DNA from 3 places in the Actinacidiphila reveromycinica genome. Region 3 is predicted to be linked to each of the others. Evidence: riboswitches for the same ligand, from Rfam matches in the RefSeq annotation. Region 3 holds a riboswitch; each other region holds the start of a gene.
The links. Region 3 has a riboswitch for cyclic di-AMP ahead of RVR_RS15000 (M23 family metallopeptidase). Riboswitches for the same ligand answer to the same signal wherever they lie in the genome.
Positions count from the first base shown of each region.

Region 1 (6,463 bases), 2.8 Mb from region 3:
AGAGATCGCGCGCGCTGGCAAACGGGTGATGTGCGGCCTCCTTCTGCCAGTCGGGTGAGGTGCTGCGCGGTACGCGGCCGGTCCCGGCCCGGGTGCGGCCCCACCGCCCCGCCCGATCGGGTGAGGGCGAGGCGCCGGGGTGACGACCGGGGGCGGTCCGGCAGGATGGGGCGGGTGCAGCCGACCCCCATCACCTGGCCCAAGCTCGCCGACGCCCTCGCCGAGCGGATCGCGGCCGGCCGCCCGCCCGGCCCCTGGTGGCGGGTCGCCGTGGACGGCGCGCCCGCCGCCCGTCCCGCCGACCTCGCCGACGCCGTCGCGGCCGCGCTGCCCGCGCTCGGCCGCCCGGTGCTGCGGGTGGCGGCCGACACCTTCTGGCGCCCCGCCTCGCTCCGGCTGGAGTACGGCCACGAGGACGTCGACGCGTACTACCAGCTCTGGCTCGACACCGGGGCGCTGCGCCGCGAGGTGCTCGACCCGCTCGGGCCCGGCGGCAGCGGCCGTGCCCTCCCCTCGCTGCGCGACCCGCGCACCGACCGCTCCACCCGGGCCGGCTACGTCGAACTCCCGCCCGGCGGCGTGCTGGTGCTCGACGGACCGCTGCTGCTCGGCCAGGGCCTGCCGTTCGACCTGACGGTCCATCTGCGGCTGTCCCCGTCGGCGCTGGCCCGGCGCACCCCCGCGGAGGAGCGGTGGACCCTGCCGGCCTACGCGCGGTACGCGCGCGAGGCGCTGCCCGAGGAGGCCGCGGACGTGCTGGTGCGGGCGGACGACCCGAGGCACCCGGCGTGGACCGGGTGAAGCGCCGGACGGAGGGTCGGGTGGGGCGCCGGACGGAGGGTCGGGTGGCGGGGGACAGCGGGCCGCCGAGGCCGCCCCGGGGCGTCGCCGAGGGGGCGCGGAGAGCCGGACATCCCGTCCCCGCACGGCTTTTCGGGCGCTTGGCGGGCACCCGTCCCGGCCTGTCCCGGCGGCCGTCCGGACCCGCCTTGCCCTGGGGCGGCGCGCACCGCTAGCGTCCACGAGCACCATGACTGTCGCCATCGCGCCGCTGACCACCGAGCACATACCCCTCGCCGTGCAGCGGTACGACCGCTGGTTCGCCCGCGCCCGGCGGCCCCCGTCGCAGCGGTCCTGGCTCGCCGACGGTCCGGTGCGCGGGGAGGACCTGCTCGGCAGGCTCCACCGGACGCCCGGGGTGGAGGCGGTCAGCGCCCTCGACGGCGACGGCGGCCTGATCGGGCACCTCGCGGCCGTGCCGGTCGATCTCGCCCCGGACGATCCGGCCGCGCTGCGCGCCCACCCGCGTTCCGCCCTCGTCCCGCACGGCGGCCACGCGCTGCCCGCCGGCCGCGAGAGCGAGGTGCTGCGCGCGCTGTACGTCCGGGTCGCCGAACGGCTCGTCGCCGACCGGCGGTTGGCGCACTACGTCGATGTGCCGGCCGGCGACGTCGGCACCGCGCCCTGGTCCGACCTCGGGTTCGGCCGGGACCGGGTGCACGGCCTGATGGCGGTCAAGGCGCGCGGGCGGCAGCCGCGCGGGGTCGAGGGGCTCGCCATCCGCCGCGCCGGCCCGGGCGACCTGCCGCAGATCGGCCGGATGGCCGCGGAGTCCGCGCGGCGGCAGCGCGGCACCGCCACCTTCCAGCCGCAGCCGGAGACCGCGCTCGCTGCGCTGCGCGTGCACTACGCGGCCGCGCTCGCGGACTCCCGGTGCGGCGCGTGGATCGCCTCCCGGCGGGGCGAGGAGATCGGCATGGTGCTGCTGGTGCCCGCGCGGCCCGACCCGGTGGTGCCCGAATCCAGCGTCGAGCTCGTCGAGATGTACGTCGACACCGCCTTCCGCGGGGAGGGGATCAGCCGGGTGCTGCTGGCGACCGCGCTCGCCTGGGCGTACGACGCCGGGCACCGGTACATGGCCGCGCAGTGGCCGTCCGCGTCCCCGCACGCCGCCGGGCACCTCCCGGCGATCGGCTTCCGCCCGGTCGCCTACCGCCTCGCCCGCACCCTGGACCACCGCCTCACCGGGCCGGCCGGCACGTTCTGAGGGCGGGCCGCCCCGACCGCCCTCCGCCGAGGGCGCCGACCGGTGCGCGCGCGACCCCGAAAATCGTACAAAGAGGGACATTTGGCGCGTCTGTGAGCGGTATCACCGGGTGGGCACGGTCCGCGCTTGATCGGGGGACGGAGTGTGGTCGCAGGGGGCGAAACGTGATGGACGGTGTCGGACGGCGCACTCGACGTAAGGATCGCATAGCGGACATCCGGGTGTGCGGCCACACACCGTGACCGCGGCGCCCGGGGAGGCGGCCCCCGCTGTTTGCCCGCCCGGAGCGGGTTCCCCTACGTTCCGTCGGGTGCGGGGCAACCCGCTTCCCATCCGCCGGGCGGACCGCCGAGTCCTGCCACCGCCCACCCCGCGGATCATCCGAGCACCGACATGGCAGGAGCGGGGGACCCAGGACAGGTCGCCGCCCGGACCGACCGCCGCGCCAGCGGCGCGCGTCCGGGCGGCTCGGGGTGAAGCCGCACCCGCGGCCGGGCATCTCCCGCCCGAACCCGACAGCTCACCTCGCAGGCGTAGGAGAGGACATCCCCCATGCCCGCACGCAACCGGCACCGCAGGCCCAGGATCCTGGGCGGCCGCCGCCTCACCCGTCTGACCGTGGCCGCCGGCGCAGGCAGCGCCGCGCTCGTGCTGCCGCTGGTCGCCGCGACCCACGCCGGCGCGGCCACCCCGGAGAAGAGCACCACCTCCGCCACGGCCACGTACAAGGTCGTCAAGGGCGACACCCTCGTCAAGATCGCCACGGCGCAGCACGTCACCGGCGGCTGGAAGCGGCTGTACCAGGACAACAAGGCCGCCATCGGGTCCGACCCGGGCCTGATCCGCCCCGGCACCGTGCTGACCCTGCACGTCGCGCAGGCCGTGCCGCAGGCGAAGTCCACCGCGAGCACCGCCGCCTCCGCCACGGCCGCGAAGTCGGCCACGGCCGGCACCGGCTGGATGAAGCCGGTCGGCGACGCCGCCATCGGCACCGGCTACAAGGCGTCCGGCTCCCTGTGGTCCAGCGGTTCGCACACCGGCGTCGACTTCCTCGTCGGCTCCGGCACCCCGGTGCACGTGGTCGCCGCCGGCACCGTCGTGTCGGCCGGCTGGGACGGCGCGTACGGCAACGACGTGATCGTCCACCACGCCGACGGCAGGTACACCCTGTACGGCCACCTGTCGAAGACGCTGGTCTCGGCCGGCCAGACCGTCACCGAGGGCCAGGAGATCGGCGTCTCGGGCGCGACCGGCAACGTCACCGGTCCGCACCTGCACTTCGAGGTGCGCACCACGCCGAGCTACGGCTCGGACATCGACCCGGTCGCCTACATGCGCGGCCACGGCGTCGTCATCTGACGGTGCCGCGGCACCGCCCCCTGCGCGCTGCGCCCGTCCGGTCCTCGGTGTCCGGGCGGGCGCACCGGCGTCCGGGGGCGTCGCGGGGCCGCCGATGACTGTACGGACGAGGTGGACGGGACGGGTCAACCGAGCAGCGCGGCCAGTTCACCGCGTGAGGCGACACCGAGCTTCGGATACGCCTTGTACAGGTGGTAGCCGACGGTGCGCGGGCTCAGGAACAGCCGTGCGGCGATGTCCTTGTTCGACAGGCCCTGCGCGGCCAGCCGGACGATCTGCGACTCCTGCGGGGTGAGTCCCGCCCGGTCCGCAGGCGACCGCGACTCCTGACGACCCGTCACCGGAACTCCGCACGCGTCGAGTTCGCGGCGGGACCGGTCCGCCCACGGACGGGCGCCGAGCCGTTCGAACACCTCCAGCGCGGACCGCAGCCGCCCGGCGGCCTCGTTCCTGCGCCGGGCCCGCCGCAGCCACTCGCCGTACAGCAGCCCGGTGCGGGCCGCCTCCAAGGGGCGCCGGTGCGGGTCGTGGCCGGCCAGGGCCGCCGTGAAGTGCTCCTCGGCCTCCTCGTCGGGGGCCAGCAGCGCCCGACAGCGGGACGCCATGGCCGCCGCCCAGCCCTGCCCCGTGCCCCGCGCCCACCGCTCGAACCGGTCGAACGGCTCGGCCGCGCGCCCGGGTTCGCCCACCCGCACCGCGGCCTCCACCAGGTCCGGCACGCTGCGGGTGGCCGAGATCTGGTGGCTGAGCAGCGGATCGGCCAGCAACTCCAGCCGCTCCAGCGCCGATCGGGCGCGGCCGGCACCGAGGTCGAGCAGGCCCTGCGACCAGTACGCCCAACTCGCGCCCGGCGCGGTCGGGGCGCCCGGTGCGGCCGCCAGCGCCTCCGCGGCACGGGCACGGCACTCCGCGTCCTCGCCCCGCAACGCCGCCACATGGGCCAGCACACCGTTCAACTGGCTGACCCACTGCGCCTGTCGCGTGCCGGGGTGGATGCGCAGCCACTCGGCGGCGGTGGCGTGCGCGTCGGTGAGCCGCGACTGGAACAGCTCGACCTCGGCCTGGAAGAACAGCACCGTGGCGAGCCGGCCCAGACCACCGGCGTCCCGGCACTCGGCCGCCAACTCCACGGCCAGCGCGTGGGATTCGGCGTCCTGCCCGCGCAGCATGCCGGCCGCGCACAGCATCGCCAGCTCGCGCGGGTCGGCGCCGCCGGCGCGGGCTGCCGAGGCGGCCGAGGAGACCGACTCCGGGGCGGGCGGGCCTGCTTCCGGGTGTCCGGCTCCCGGGTGTCCGGCGTCCGGGGGGACAGGGTCGGGGCACACGGGGTCAGGGCGCTGCGCGGCGGCCGGTCCGGACGGATCCGGGCCGAGGGCGTCCGCCAGGGCTCCGGCGAGAAAGTCCGCGACCGCGCGGATCGCCGTGCCCGCGGGCAACTCCAGGGCCGCCAGCCGCCCGACGGTCGCCCGCACCTTCACGGCGCCCAGGTACCAGCCGGTGTGCACCGCCTGCACCAGCATCCGCCCGGCCCGTTCGGGGTCGGCCGCGGCCGCGGCCTCGGCGCCCTCCAGCAGCATCCGGTGCGCGCCGGGGAACGCGCCCTGCCAGAAGTCGGCGAGCGCCCGTACGTCGAGCGCCCGGGCCCGCACCACCGCCTGCTCCGCGGAGCCCGGGGGCAGGGCGTCGGAGGCCGCGCGGGCGGCCCGCTCCGCGAACTCCCGGGCCCGGGGCAGCTCGCCCGCCTCCGAGGCGGACTCGGCGGCCAGCAGCAGCCTGCCGGCGCGGGCGGCGGAGCCGGGACTCAACCGGGCGGCGCGCTCGTAGGCGACCGACGCCGCGGAGTGGCCGCTGCGCTCGCGGGCCCGGACCGCGGTGGCCTCCAGGGCGGCGGCCACCTCCTCGTCGGGGCCGGTCGCGGCCATCGCGAGGTGCCAGGCCCGGTGGTCCGGGTCGTGCACCGGGTCCGCCGCGTCGGCCAGCGCCCGGTGCGCCGCCAGCCGCTCCGGCAGCGGCGCGCGCTGGTGGATCGCGGCCCGCATCAGCGGGTGGCGGAAGCGGAGCCGGTCCTCCTCGTCCACCAGCACGATCCCGGCGTCCTGCGCGGGCGGCAGGTCCTCCACGCCCACCCCGAGCGCGGTGGCCGCGGCGAGCAGGGTCTCCGGGACGCCGGTGTGGTCGGCGGCGGCGATCAGCAGCAGGGTCCGGGTGCCGGGCGGGAGGTGGCCGACCCGGCCGTGGAAGGCGGCTTCCAGCCTGCTGGTCAGCGGCAGCGCGCCCGGTCCGAAGCCGTCAGGTCCGGCACCGTCGGCCACGGCCCCGCCGTCGGCGCCGGCCGCACCCGACGCGCTCGACGTGCCGACCGCACTGGTGGTGCCGGAGGCGGGCGAGGTGGCCGCCGTGCCGGACGCGCTCGTCACTTCGGGGGCGGGGAGGAGGCCGGTGGTCGGGGCGGCGGGGACGCCACCCGCGTCGTCGGCGGTCCGTGGGGGAGCGCCGGTGCGTGCCGGACCCGGCGGTTTGCTCGCGTCCGGCGCGCCGGTGGCGGGCGCGGGGTCGGTACCGCGGGCCGCGTCGGCGGCATCGGGTGCGCCGAGTGCGGCGGCCGCGCCTGCCGTGGACATGGTGCGCGGGCGGGCGGTGGCGGGACCCGCCGTACCGGCCGTGGGTGCCGCCGCGCCGGACCCGGTCGGACCGGCGGCCTCCGCCACGTCGGCGGTCCGTACGGGCGCGGCGGTGCCCGTCGCGCCCGCCGGTCCTCGGGCGCCCGCCGCGGTCGTGGCGTTGAGGGGGCCGTCGGCGCCGGCCGTACCCGCGACGGGTGCCGTGCCGCCGTTGCCCGCCCCGCCGGTGGCGGCAGCCGCCCTCGTCGTACGCGTCGCCCCCGGCGCGCCGGCGGGAGGCGGTGCGGGCGCGGCGCCCGGCGCGTTCCCGGCGACGGCCGTCGCCGGGGCCAGGGCGAGGGGCAGTTCCAGCAGCGCCAGCGGGTTGCCCTGGGCCTCGGCGAGCACCCGGCGGCGCACGGCGGGGGCCAGCCCGGCACCCCGCTCCGCCAGCAGC
Region 1 is NZ_AP018365.1:840,286-846,748, reverse strand. Features, by position in the region: gene RVR_RS03515 (nucleoside/nucleotide kinase family protein) at 166-801, shown strand; gene RVR_RS03510 (GNAT family N-acetyltransferase) at 1,031-2,047, shown strand; cyclic di-AMP (ydaO/yuaA leader) riboswitch at 2,424-2,594, shown strand; gene RVR_RS03505 (M23 family metallopeptidase) at 2,600-3,406, shown strand; gene RVR_RS03500 (helix-turn-helix transcriptional regulator) at 3,532-6,463, opposite strand, start outside.
Region 1: it holds a riboswitch for cyclic di-AMP, as region 3 does, so the genes downstream of both, RVR_RS03505 (M23 family metallopeptidase) here and RVR_RS15000 (M23 family metallopeptidase) in region 3, are expected to answer to the same signal.

Region 2 (6,463 bases), 1.7 Mb from region 3:
GCTGTGGGACGTCTGGGGCACCGGCGCCGAAAGCGACGACGGGATGACCGGCGAGATCCGCGCGCTGTACGACACCGCCGCCCGCGTCACCGGCGGCGAGGTGCCCTTCGCGGCGGCCCGCGCGCTGTTCGCCGGCCACGACGGGCTGCGCACCCCCGCGACCGTCCTGTCCCTGGCCCCCTTCAACGGCCCCGCCCAGGTCACCCTGCGCTGAGGCCCGGGGTTCGTCCCCCGGGGAGCCGGGCCGTTCCGCCGGGCGTGAGGGCGTCGTCGGGCCGGGCGGATGGGCAGCGTCGGGCCGGGCGTGAGGGCGTCGTCGGGCCGGGCGGGTGGGCAGCGTCAGGCCGGGCGGGTGGCGCCGGCGAAGGGCATCTCGGAGATCGGGGCGATCCGGACCGCGGCGCCCGGGTGCGGGGCGTGGATCATCTCGCCGTGTCCGATGTAGATCCCCACGTGGGAGACGCCGGAGTAGAAGAACACCAGGTCGCCCGGGCGCAGCGCGGACCGCGGCACGCGGGTCCCGGCGTTGATCTGGGTGTAGGTGGTGCGCGGCAGGGAAACGCCGGCGGCCTTCCACGCGGCCTGGGTGAGCCCCGAGCAGTCGTACGCGCCGGGGCCGGTGGCGCCCCACACGTAGGGCCGTCCGATGGCCCGGTAGGCGAAGGCGACGGCCCGCGCGGCGCGCGCGGAGGGCGCCGGGTCGGCGTCGAGCCGTGCGCGGGAGGTGCCGCGGGTGGCGGCACCTCCCGAGTGCCGGGCGGTGCCGCCCGAGCCGTCGGAGGCGTCGACGGCCGCGCGCTGGGCCGGGGTGAGCGACGCGAGCAGGGCCTGCGCCGCGTGCAGCGCGCTCTGCACGGTCCGCTTGCGGTCGGCGAGTCGCCCCTGCGCGGCCTTGAGGGCGGCGAGCCGGCCGTTCGCCTCGGTACGGGTCTGCTCGATGTCGCGCCGCTCACCGGCGAGCCGGGACAGCGCCGCGGCCTGCCGGTCGCCGATCCGGTCCAGCGCGCCGGCCTGGGCGAGGTACGTCTCCGGCGAGGAGCTGAGCGCGAGTTGGAGCGTGGGGTCGAGCGTGCCCGAGCGGTACTGCGCGGCCGCGACCGCGCCCAGCGTGTCGCGGGTGGTGTCGAGCCGCGCGGTCTTGCGGGCCAGTTCGTCCTGGAGGCCGTCCACCGCCGCGCGGGCGGCGCCGACCTGCTGCCGCGCGCCGTCGTACTGCTGCGTGGCCGTCTCCGCGCGCCGGTACAGGGCGTCGACCCGGGCGCGGATTGCCGCGGGGGTCGCGGGTGTCGCGGCGGCGCCGTCCGGGCCGGCGGTCACCGGGCCGCCGCCCGGGCCCGGTGCGGCCTGCGCGTTCCCGCCGAGCGCGCCGACGGACGCGGCCGAGACCAGCACCAGCGAGAGGGCGGCGCGGGCGGCCGGAAGCCCGCCGAGCGGAGCCCGGGCCGGGGCCGGGCCGGCGGAGGCGCGGTGCGCCGTCGGGCGGTCGGCGGAGGAACGGCCGGGGGTCGGGCGGCCGGGGGTCGGGCGGCTGCCGGGGGCACGGTCGGTGGGTGCGTGGCGGCTCGCCGGGTGGTCGGCGGGAGTACGGTCGACGGCCGCGGGGCCGGATGCCCGGCCGTTCGCCGGGCGGTCGGCGTGGGCGCCGTCGGTGGGCCGGCCGGCGGAGGCCGCGCGGCCCGCCGGGCCGACCGGCGGGACCGGGGCGGGGGCCGGGCCGCGGCGGTGGCGACTGCGGCGACTGTGCGAGGCCATGCGGCCGTCACTCCTTCGTCGGGGAGGCCCGGCGGCACCGTGCACGGGGGAACGCGGCGCCGCCGGGCCCGGCGGAGGTGGCCGCGCCGGGGACGAGCCGTCGGCGATGGGTACCGGCCACCTGCCAGTGACGCTAAACCTGCCCCCGACCCCACCCGGGCCCACTGTCCGGGACTGCCCGCTTTCCGTCGCGGCCGACCGGATCCGACCGCCGTCCGACGGGTGACCCGCCCGCATCCGGGCGCCGGGCGACCGAAGCCCGCGATACGGCACCCCGCCCGCCGCCCGGTGCTATGCGCGCCGTAGGGTCCGGCGCATGGACACCCTCATCAATGTCTTCGTCGGGCTGCACATCATCGGCATCGCGGCGCTGCTGGGCGGCTTCCTCACCCAGCTCAAGGCGATGGGCCGGGTCGGTGCCGCGCCGCGCTTCGTGCCCGGCATGCTCTACGGGGCCTGCGCGATGCTGGTCACCGGTGTGGCACTCGTCGGTCTGGCGCACGCCGACGACCGGCACCTGAGCAGCGTCAAGATCGGCGTCAAGCTGGCCGTGCTGCTGGTGATCCTCGGGCTGGTCTACGTCAGGCGCGACGAGGAGGAGGTCGACGCGGTCTCCTTCGGCGCGGTCGGCGGCCTGACCGTCGTCAACATCTTCATCGCGGTGCTCTGGACCTGAGCGCGCCGACCGCCGACACCGCGCCGGCGGACGGCAGCGCGCCGACCGCCGGCACCGCGCCCTCCGCCGAATCCGGCGCGGGCGCGGGCGGTCAGACGATGCGGCGCGCCGTGGCGAACGGCATCCAGCTCAGCGGGGCGACCTCGACCGACGCGCCCGTGTGCGGGGCGTGCACGATGTTGCCGTTGCCGATGTAGATCCCGACGTGGCTGAGGCCGGAGTAGAAGAACACCAGGTCGCCCGGGCGCAGGTCGGCCTCCGAGACCGCGGTGCCGTCCTTGGCCTGGTCCCAGGTGGTGCGCCCGATGCTGACCCCCGCGGCCTTGTAGGCGGCCTGGGTCAGGCCCGAGCAGTCGTACGAACTGGGGCCGGTGGCACCGAAGACGTACGGCTTGCCCTGCTGCGCCAGCGCGAACTGGATCGCGGCGGCCGCGCGGCCGGTGGCGCTGCCGGTGTAGGTCGGGGTGGTGCCGGACGACGACGAGGAGGAGGACGACGAGGACGACGACGTGGTCGTCTTCGGCCGCTGCAACGCGGCGAGCTTGGCCTTCTGCGCGGCGGTGAGGGTGTTGAGCAGCTTCTGCGCGGCGGCGAGCTTCGTCTGGACGTTCTTCTTCTGCGTGGCGAGCGTGCTCTGCGAGCTGGTCAGCTGCTTCAGGCTCGCGGTGGCCTGGGCGCGCTGGACGGACGCCTGCTCCTGCTGGATCTTGAACGTCTTGAGCGCCTGCTCCTGCGTGGCGGTCAGCCGGTCCAGCAGGTGGTTCTGCGACAGGAAGCTCTGCGGGTCGTCCGAGAAGAGCAGTTGCGTGGTGGAGCCGAGACCGCCGGTGCGGTACTGCTCGGCCGCGAACTGCCCCAGCACGCGCCGGGACTCGTTCATCTGCTCGGTCTTGTCGGCGACCTGGGCGAGCAGCTGGTTGGTCTTGGTGCGCTGCGCCGCCGTCTTCTCCTTGGCCTGGTCGTACTGCTGGGTGGCGACCTCGGCCTGCTGGTTGAGCGTGTCGACCTGCTTCTTGACCTCGCTGATGGAGGGCTTCGCGGGGGCCGCGTTCGCCGTCTCGCTCAAGAGGGTGACCGATGCCAGGGCCGCGGTGGTGATCCCGACGGCGGCCCGCGCGCCCGTCGACGCGAGTATCGGGGTGCGCGGCTTGCGGTGCGACGCCAAGGAGGCGACTCCTTCCGTGGACCGCCGACCGGGTTAGCTGACGGGTTCGGGCGGGGAAGGTCGCCCTACGGGGCCGGCGCTCGTCGCGTCTGCCCCGATTCACCCCGAAGTGCTCCTGGGTCCCCGGCTCCGGCCGGTGGCCGGATTAGGCGGAGGCGGTGCGCTGCCGGACCGTTGCCGGCGGGAGGCGGACCACCTAGCGGGCTACCGTAGTCAACTTCGCGGCATCTTGGGAAGTTTGGATTGCAATGTGACCGAAATCGCTTTGTGACCTTGGGTTTTACCGGAGGGCTCGACGGACATCCGGGTCATGCGGTGGCGACACGGACGACAGCTGCCATTACGGGCGGACGGCCGCGTAGAAGGGCATCTCGGTGATGGGGGCGATCTTCACCACGGTGCCGGTGTGCGGGGCGTGGATCATCTCGCCGTCGCCGATGTAGAGCCCGACGTGGCTCACGTCGCTGTAGAAGAAGATCAGGTCGCCCGGCTGGAGGTCGGACTCCGCCACCCTGGTGCCCACGTTCACCTGGTCGTAGGTGGTGCGCGGCAGGTCGATCCCGGCGGCCTTGTAGGCGGCCTGGGTCAGCCCCGAGCAGTCGTAGGAGTCCGGGCCGGTGGCGCCCCACACGTACGGCTTGCCGAGCTGCTTGCGGGCGAAGGCGATGGCCTGTTCGGCGGCGGTGGATCCGGCCGTCGAGGTGGTCGTGGTGGTGGTCGCGCTCGCCGCGGCCGCCGCCTTGGCCGCCGCCGCCTGCTTCGCCTTCTCCTGGGCCGCGAGCTTCTCGGCCTTCGCCTTGGCGGCCGCCTCCTGCTGCGCCTGCAACTGCGCCAGCCGCTTCTTCTCCTGGGCGTTGAGGCTGTTGAGGAGTTTCTGCGCGGCGCCGAGCTTCGTCTGCACGTCCTGCTTGGCGGACTTCAGCACGCCCTGCTGGGCGGTCAGCGTGGCCAGGCTCTTGGCCGCCTCGACCCGCTGCTGGGTCACCGCGACCTGCTGGGTCTGGTACGCCTCGACCGCGGCGTGCTCGCGCTTGCCCATCACGTCCGTCAGGTGCACCTCGTCGGCAAGGTCCTGCGGGTCGCCCGACAGCAGGTAGCGGCTGGTGGTCAGGTCGCCGCCGCTGCGGTACTGCGCCGCCGCGAACTCGCCCAGCACGCGCCGGGAGTCGTTGAGCTGCTGCGTCTTCCGGGCGACCTGCGCGAGCAGCTTGTTGACCTTGGTGTTCTGCCGGTCGGTCTGCTCCTGCGCCTGGTCGTACTTCTGGGTGGCCGCCTCGGCCTGCTGGTCGAGCGTGTCGACCTGCTTCTTGACCTCGCTGATCGACGGCTGCGCGGGCTTCGCCGGAGCGGGCGTGGCGCTCGCGCTCTCGCTGAGCAGCGTGACGGTGGCCAGCGCGGCCGTGGTGATCCCCACGGCCGCGCGCGGCCCGGGGGTGCTCAGGAGCGCGGTACGAGCCTTACGGTGCGTCGCCATGGCGGGCGGACTCCTCTCGGACGCTGCCGGTGCCGGCTGGTGCGGCACGCTAGCCAAAGCCCGGCACGGCTGGGAAGGGCGATGTCCGACAAGGCCCGATACCTTTTCGTCATCTTCCGCCGGCGCCGCCGCGCGGTCACGCAGCGTCGCCCCCGGGCTACCCGGGCCCGGCCCTTCCGGTGCGTACGGCCCGCCGTTCCCGTCGTGCGCCCGGCCCGGCCGCGAGGCGCCGTCGCCGTCGTCGTACACCCGTCGGGGATCACGGAACAGCCCTTAGACTCGGGAGGCGATGAGCAGCCTCTTTGACGACAACTTCCTGGACGGTCTGGACGCGGCCCACGGGCCCTCCGACGGCGGGCAGCCTCCGCCGCCCGAGGACGGCCCCGGTGGCGAGGAGGTCCCGCACGACCTGTTCCAGGGGCGGTACGACGACCCGCCCGCCCACGACGCGCACTACCGCAACGGCGCGGCGCGCCCCGTGCTCGACCCCGCGCAGCTCGTCGCGGGGCTCAACGAGCAGCAGCGCGCCGCCGTGGAGCACCACGGCGGGCCGCTGCTCATCGTCGCCGGCGCAGGCTCCGGCAAGACCCGCGTGCTCACCCACCGCATCGCCCACCTGCTCGCCGCGCGCGACGTGCACCCGGGCTCCATCCTCGCGATCACCTTCACCAACAAGGCCGCGGGCGAGATGAAGGAGCGCGTGGAGGAGCTCGTCGGCCCGCGCGCCAACGCGATGTGGGTCTCGACCTTCCACAGCGCCTGCGTGCGCATCCTGCGCCGCGAGTCCAAGACGCTCGGCTTCACCTCGTCGTTCTCGATCTACGACGCCACCGACGCGCGCCGCCTGATGGCCCTGGTCTGCCGCGACCTGGACCTCGACCCCAAGCAGTTCCCGCCGAAGTCGTTCAGCGCGCAGGTCTCCAACCTGAAGAACGAACTGGTCGACCACGAGACGTTCGCCGCCCGGGCGGGCGCGTCCGGAGGCTCCGGGGGGCTCTTCGAGCGGAAGCTCGCCGAGGCGTACGCGATGTACCAGGCCCGGCTGCGCGACGCGAACGCGCTGGACTTCGACGACATCATCATGACCACCGTCAACCTGCTCCAGGCGTTCCCCGACGTCGCCGACCACTACCGGCGGCGGTTCCGGCACGTCATGGTCGACGAGTACCAGGACACCAACCACGCGCAGTACACGCTGGTCCGCGAACTCGTCGGCACCGGCGAGGGCACGGCGGACGGTGCCCCGGGCATCCCGATGGCCGAGCTGTGCGTGGTCGGCGACGCCGACCAGTCGATCTACGCCTTCCGCGGCGCCACGATCCGCAACATCCTCCAGTTCGAGGAGGACTACCCGCAGGCCCGCACCATCCTGCTGGAGCAGAACTACCGCTCCACA
Region 2 is NZ_AP018365.1:5,302,556-5,309,018, forward strand. Features, by position in the region: gene RVR_RS22565 (transglutaminase-like domain-containing protein) at 1-214, shown strand, start outside; gene RVR_RS22570 (C40 family peptidase) at 340-1,395, opposite strand; gene RVR_RS22575 (hypothetical protein) at 2,069-2,428, shown strand; gene RVR_RS22580 (C40 family peptidase) at 2,520-3,593, opposite strand; cyclic di-AMP (ydaO/yuaA leader) riboswitch at 3,601-3,755, opposite strand; gene RVR_RS22585 (C40 family peptidase) at 3,934-5,067, opposite strand; gene pcrA (DNA helicase PcrA) at 5,357-6,463, shown strand, end outside.
Region 2: it holds a riboswitch for cyclic di-AMP, as region 3 does, so the genes downstream of both, RVR_RS22580 (C40 family peptidase) here and RVR_RS15000 (M23 family metallopeptidase) in region 3, are expected to answer to the same signal.

Region 3 (6,463 bases):
CCGCCGGAGCCGTCCGCACGGATCGTGCCGGGCGGCAGCCCCCACAACTCCTCGGCGGCCGCCCGGTCCTCGGCGACCAGCACCGAGCGCTGGCCGGGCAGCCCGGGGCCCATGTAGCCCATCTCGCGGCCGCCCATCGCGTTGGGCTGGCCGGTCAGCGAGAACGGCCCGCTGCCCGGGCGGCAGATCGCGCCGGTGGCCAGGTGCAGGTTGACCAGCGCGTTGGTGTTCCAGGTGCCGTGCGTGGACTGGTTCAGGCCCATCGTCCAGCAGCTCATCCACTCCCGCGCGCCGCCGATCAACCGGGCGGCGGTGCGCAGGTCCTCCTCGGCCACCCCGGTCAGCTCCGCGACGGCGGAGGGCGGGTAGTCGGCGAGCAGGTCCGGCATCGCCTCCCACCCCTCGGTGTGCGCGGCGATGAACTCCGGGTCGGTGCGGCCGTCGGCGACCAGCAGGTGGAGCAGGCCGTTGAGCAGCGCGAGGTCGGTGCCGGGCCGCAGTTGCAGGAACACGTCGGCCTTGGCGGCCGTCGCGGTCCGCCGCGGGTCGACCACGATCAGCTTGGCGCCGGCCTTGACCCGCTCCATCATCCGCAGGAAGAGGATCGGGTGGCAGTCGGCCATGTTGGAGCCGATCACCAGGAAGACGTCCGCGTGTTCGAAGTCCCGGTACGACCCGGGCGGCCCGTCGGCGCCGAGGGACAGCTTGTAACCGCTGCCCGCGCTGGCCATGCACAGGCGGGAGTTCGACTCGATCTGGTTGGTGCGCACGAAGCCCTTGGCGAGCTTGTTCGCCAGGTACTGCGCCTCCAGGCTCATCTGGCCCGAGACGTAGAAGGCGACCGCGTCCGGGCCGTGCTCGTCGACGATCGCCCGCAGTCGCGCGGCCGTGCGCGCCACCGCCTCGGCGACCGGCACCGGCTCGGCAGGGCCGCCGCGCTCCGCCCGGACCAGGGCGGTGGTCAGCCGGCCGGGCGCGGCGAGCATGTCCGCGGTGGTGGCGCCCTTGGTGCACAGCCGACCGGAGTTCGCCGGGTGCTCCTTGTCGCCGGACGCCTTGACCACCCTGCGCCGTCCGTCCGGCCCGGTCGTGACGTCCAGCACCATCCCGCAGCCCACCCCGCAGTACGCGCAGACCGTGCGGACCTGTTCGGCCGCGCCGCCCGGCCCGCCCGCGCCGGGGGGTGGGGACGCGGGTGCGGACCCCGGCACGGGCACGGTCGCGGGTGCGGGCACGGTCGCGGACACGCGGCTCCCCTCTCGGGTACGGCTGACCGTCGCACCGTACGAAGGGCCGGTTTCGCCCCGGTCACGCCCGCGAAGCGTGGCCGGTTACGCCCCCTGCACAGGCACCGTCACCCGGGTGTGAGGATCGCGCCCCCCACATCCCGCGCCCCGCCCCCGCCCCGGGCCGTACGGCCCGCCCCGCCCCGGGCCGCCCCGCCCCGGGCCGTACCGCCCCGGGCCGTACCGCCCCGGGCCGCGCCGCCAGTCACCCCGCATCCGCGCGGCCCCGCGTCCGCACCGCCCGCGCCCCGCCCCGCCTCAGCCGCCGTTCACCAGCCGGATGTACCGCACCCAGTCCCAGTTCGGGCCCGGGTCGGTGTGGTCGGTGCCCGGCACCTCGACATGGCCGATGATGTGCTGCCGGTCCTTCGGGATGCCGTACTTGCCGCAGATCTCGGCCGTGAGGGCGGCGGATGCGTGGTACATCGCGTCGGTGAACCAGGACGCGTCGTCGACCCAGCCCTCGTGCTCGATGCCGATGCTGCGGGTGTTGTAGTCCCAGTTGCCCGCGTGCCACGCCACGTCGTGTTCCCGGACGCACTGGTCGACGGCGCCGTCGGCGGAGCGCACGACGTAGTGCGCCGTGGCGGCGTGGGCGGGGTCCTGGAAGAGGCTGATGGTGTCGGCGAAGGTCTCCTGGGTGACGTGGATGACGACCATGTCGATCGCGTAGGTCGTGGGCCGGTTGGACGCCGTGTAGTTGGCGGTGCTGGCCGGAGCCCAGGTGGCGCCGGGGTAGTCGACGGCGGCGGCCGCCGAGGCCCGGCCGCTGCCGGCCCACAGCCCGCCGGTGAGCGCGGCGCCCGCGGCGGTGCCGAGCGCGAGGCCGCTGCGCAGCAACGACCGTCGGGTGTGGGGGAGTCGAGGGCTGTCGGGGCGTTCCATGGGGGGCTCCCTGTGGGGTCACGGATGGTCAAGTTCATGACAAGAACGTCGGGCCCGCCCATCGTGGGGCGCGCGTCCGCGACCTGCCAAGCGGTTCGCGCAATGGCAGAGGTCCATGCCACTGGCGGATCGGCCGCGCGATCCCCGCGGCCGCCTGCGCGCCGAGTTCGCCCGCTCACGCACCGTGGCCACCGAGCCCCCGTTCCGATAACGACTGATGCACGCTCACATCACTTCCCGGCCACATCGGCTGACCGATATGACCGCTCCATCCCTACCCACCCTGCTTTGTTCTCACGCCCAACTCTCGGATTCGGCTTGGAAAACGACTCCGGCTCTATTAACGTTCGATAACGCAGCGCGGTCGTCACCGCCGCCGCCAGGACGGCGGACCGCGCGCTTGCCGAATCCCGTCCGCGGGAACCGGGGACCCGAGAAAATGGGGTGAATCGGGCAGCGTTCAGGCCCGTAGGAGACCTTCTTCCTCCGAACCCGTCAGCTAACCCGGTAGGCGAGAGGGAAGGAAAGGAGAGCGCCCGTCGTGGCGTCCGACCAGCTTGCCTACGCACCCGCCCGCCCCGACGGCGACTTCGCCGGCCAGGAGCGGGACGACCTCCGGCTTCCGCGCCAGCGGGCCAACGGCCTCACGGCGAACGGCACTTCCGCCGCTCTGACCTCTCCGGGTCCGCTGGGCGCCCCCGCGCCCGCCCCCGTTCCCGCGTTCGCGGCCTTCGCCAGCGTCGGAGCGGCCGGCCTGGCCCCGGCCCCCGCGGCCGAGCCCGCCGCGCGCCCCGCCCGGTACCCGCTGCCCGACGCCGTGATCGGCGGCGCCCCGCTCGCCGGCCCGCCGTCGTACGACCCCAGCGCGCTGACCCTCCCCGCGCCGGAGTCCGCCGCACCGGCCGCCGCCGGGGCGACGACCCTGCTGACGCGGCCTGTCGCCGAGCCCGCCCCGGTGGAGCCGGACGAGGCCGGGACCGCCGGCCCGGTCGCCGACGAGGCGCTCGCCGCGCGGACCGCCCTGGACCTCGCCCCGGTCCGGGACCCCGGGCCCGCCGTCGCCGACGAGGACCCCGCGCCCACCGGACCTGAGGCCGGGCCCGTGGCAGAAGCCGAGCCGGCCGCTCCCGCCGACCCCGGCGCGGCCCTCTGCGCGCGCCTCCTCGGCCAGGTCGCCGCCCAGCGCGAGGCCGTCGCCCGCGCCGAGCGCGAGGTGGTCGAGAGGGCCGAGGCCGCGCAGGCCGCCCGGGAGGCCGCCGAGCGCAAGGTGCGCGAGCAGGTCGCCGCCGCGAAGGCCGCCGCCGAGGAGAAGGTCCGCGAGGAGGCCGCCGCGGCGGTCCGCGCCGAGGCCGAGCGCCTGGCCCGGCTCGCCGCCTCGTACATCAAGCCGGTCGCCTGCGCCACGCTCGGCGCCGGGTTCGGCGAGACCGACCCCTGGGCCAACCTGCACAACGGTCAGGACTTCACCGCGCCGACCGGCACCCCCGTGCACGCCGTGCACGGCGGCACCGTCACCTCCGCGGGATGGGCCGGCAGCGACGGCTACCGGGTCGTCCTGACCCTCGACGACGGCACCGAACTCCGGTACTGCCACCTGTCGACCATGGTCGTCACCGACGGCCGGGTCACCACCGGCGACACCATCGGCCGCGTCGGCGCGACCGGCAACGTGCCCGCGCCGCACCTCCACCTGGAGGTGCGCCCGGATGGCGCCGCCCCCGTCGACCCGCTGCCCTGGCTGCGCGCCCACGACGTCGCCATCTAGTCCGGCGAACCCGGCGGTTCGGTGGTCCGGTGGTCCGGTCGGCTCCCCGGCCCGGCCCCGGCATCACCCCGCCTGACGGTCAGGCGTCCACGCCTCCCGGAACCGGCCCGCGCCCAGCCCGCGGAGAGGGCGCGTGCCGAGCCGGTGACGAGCCCGAGCCCGTGACAACCCCGAGCCCGTGTCGAGCCGAGCACGGAACCGCCCCGCACCCGGCGCGGCCCCGTACGCCACCGCGCGTACGGCCCCGCCGCTGCCGGTCCCACCGCTCCGACGACGACCCCACCGCCCCGGCGGCCCTGGCGACCACCCCCCCGGCGCCGGGGCCGCCGGCCTGTCCGCCGGGGGAGGGCCGTGCCGGCTCCGCTACACGGCCGGTGACGTGGCGGCGGCCGGGGCAGCCGTGCCGCTCGGGCCGCTCGGGCCGGTCGCGGGCAGGACGTGGTGCGCCGCGAGGTCGACCAGGGGGATCAGGTCGGTCGGGGACGTGTCGCCGTCGAGGACGCGGTACTCGACGGCGGTGAGGATGGCCAGCCGTTCGGTGAGCCCCCACCGCGGGTTGGTCTCGGCCGCGATGAGTTCGGCGGCGGTCCGTGCGATCGGGTGGCCGGCCGCGTGCGCGGCGTGGATGCGGTCGCGCACCCGCAGCAGGTAGTCCGCGTAGCCGGCCACGTCCGCGGGCGTCATGACGGGACCGTGGCCGGGCACGATCACCTGCGGGTCGCAGGCCAGGACGCGCTGCACCGCGCGGTGCACCTCGTCGAGCGGCCCGGCCCAGTGCACCGGGTGGTCCTCGCAGAAGATCACGTCCCCGGCGCACACGATGCCCTCGCCGGGCAGGTTGACGATCAGGTCGCCGACCGTGTGCGCGGGTCCGACCTCGATCAACTCGACCGCTATCCCGCCGACTTCGAGGTCGAGCCGGTCGCTGAAGGTGCGGGTCGGCGGCACCGCCTCGGTCACCCCGAAGTCGCCGTAGCGGGCGAAGTGCCGCCTGAGGTAGGCGCCGAGGGGTGTGTCCGGGTCGCAGTCCGCGACGAGGCGGGCGAGTTGGGCCGGGCTCGGCTCCTTGCACAGGTGCTCGGTGGTGGCCTCGGTGCTGACCACCTCCGCCCCCGCGGCCGTGAACACCCCGTTGCCGTACGCGTGGTCGCCGTTGCCGTGGGTGTTGACGACGGTGGTGATCCGCGTGCCGGGCGCCATCACGCCGGCGGCCAGGTCGGCCAGGCGCCGGGCCAGGGAGGCGGTGTAGGGGGTGTCGACCAGCAGCGCGCTGTCCCGGTCGGTGATCAGGACGCAGTTGGCCAGGCCCCAGGTGTCGTGCCCGTCGGGCAGCCACACGTGGACCGAGGGCGTCAACGCCTCCAGGCGGCGCGGTGGTTCGATGTTCATGGCGTCCCAGTCTGCTGGTCGGGCGGGGTCGGGTGGTCGCGGGGGTGGCCGTCGGCGGGCGCGTCGGGCGGGCCTGCGGGCGCGGCCGCCACGGATGGCGGGTCGAGGTCCACCGGGTGGTCCGCCGGGGCGTGCATCGGCTCCTGCGGCTCCGGCCGTCCGCCCCGGTCGAAGAGCACGAACATCAGCCGCCCGCCGGTCACCCCGAACGGCTCCGCCGCGCACAACGTCGCCCACCCCGGGCCCAGGTCGGGGTGGTGCAGGGGGCGGGCGGCCTCGGCCCGCGGCTGGAGGTAGTCCGTGGTCGGGGCGTCGTAGCACGGCGCCACCAGCGGGTCACGCCGGATGTCCGCGAGCAGCCGTACGAGCGTCGGATCGGTCGGTCGGGCCGCCGCCCGAGCCCTTAACTGCGGTACCAGCAGGGGCAGCCAACTGTTCTCCCAGTCGGTGAGCACCTCCCGGGCGCGCGGCGCGAGCAGCATCCACCGCATCACGTTGACCGGCACGCCGTCGGGCACGAACAGCCGGGTGAACGCCGAGTTGTACGCGACCACGTCCCAGGCCGCGTCGCTGACGTACGCGATCTCCGGGGTGCTCGCCAGCACCCGCCGCCAGGGCCGGGGCACGGAGCGGCCGACCTCCGGGTCGAGCGGGAAGGGCGGCGGCGCGCCGGTCGCGTAGAACACCAGCGCCTCCCACTCCTGTTCGGTCAGGCGCAGTATCCGCGCGATCGGTTCGAGGAGCCCGGTGTCGATGACGGCGAGCCGACCGCGCTCCACGTAGCCGTACTTGTGCTCCGGCCAGCCGAGCAGGCGCGTCATGTGCTCGTGGGTCAGGCCCGCGACCTTGCGGCCGCGCGGTTCGGCGCGCGGGGAGAGCCCGAGCGCGGCGGGGTCCTGCCGGGCACGGGCCCGGGAGAGCAGGGTCCGCATGGCCTGGTGGTCGATCACGTGCCGTTCCTTAGCGAGGGTTCGTTCGTTTCACGCGGGGGTGCAGACGTGCGGCCGGGGTGGTGCGGCGGGGCGTCCGGTCGGCGTGGCGCGTGAGCGGTGGTGCGGGCGGGCGGGGTGTACGGGTGGTGCGGGCCGGTGCGGGGGAGGTCAGGCCCGACCGGGGGACAGCTCGGAGGGGTCGAGGG
Region 3 is NZ_AP018365.1:3,639,013-3,645,475, reverse strand. Features, by position in the region: gene RVR_RS15010 (bifunctional nitrate reductase/sulfite reductase flavoprotein subunit alpha) at 1-1,106, opposite strand, end outside; gene RVR_RS15005 (N-acetylmuramoyl-L-alanine amidase) at 1,545-2,171, opposite strand; cyclic di-AMP (ydaO/yuaA leader) riboswitch at 2,563-2,700, shown strand; gene RVR_RS15000 (M23 family metallopeptidase) at 2,713-3,936, shown strand; gene RVR_RS14995 (MBL fold metallo-hydrolase) at 4,300-5,325, opposite strand; gene RVR_RS14990 (helix-turn-helix transcriptional regulator) at 5,322-6,275, opposite strand; gene RVR_RS14985 (LuxR C-terminal-related transcriptional regulator) at 6,426-6,463, opposite strand, start outside.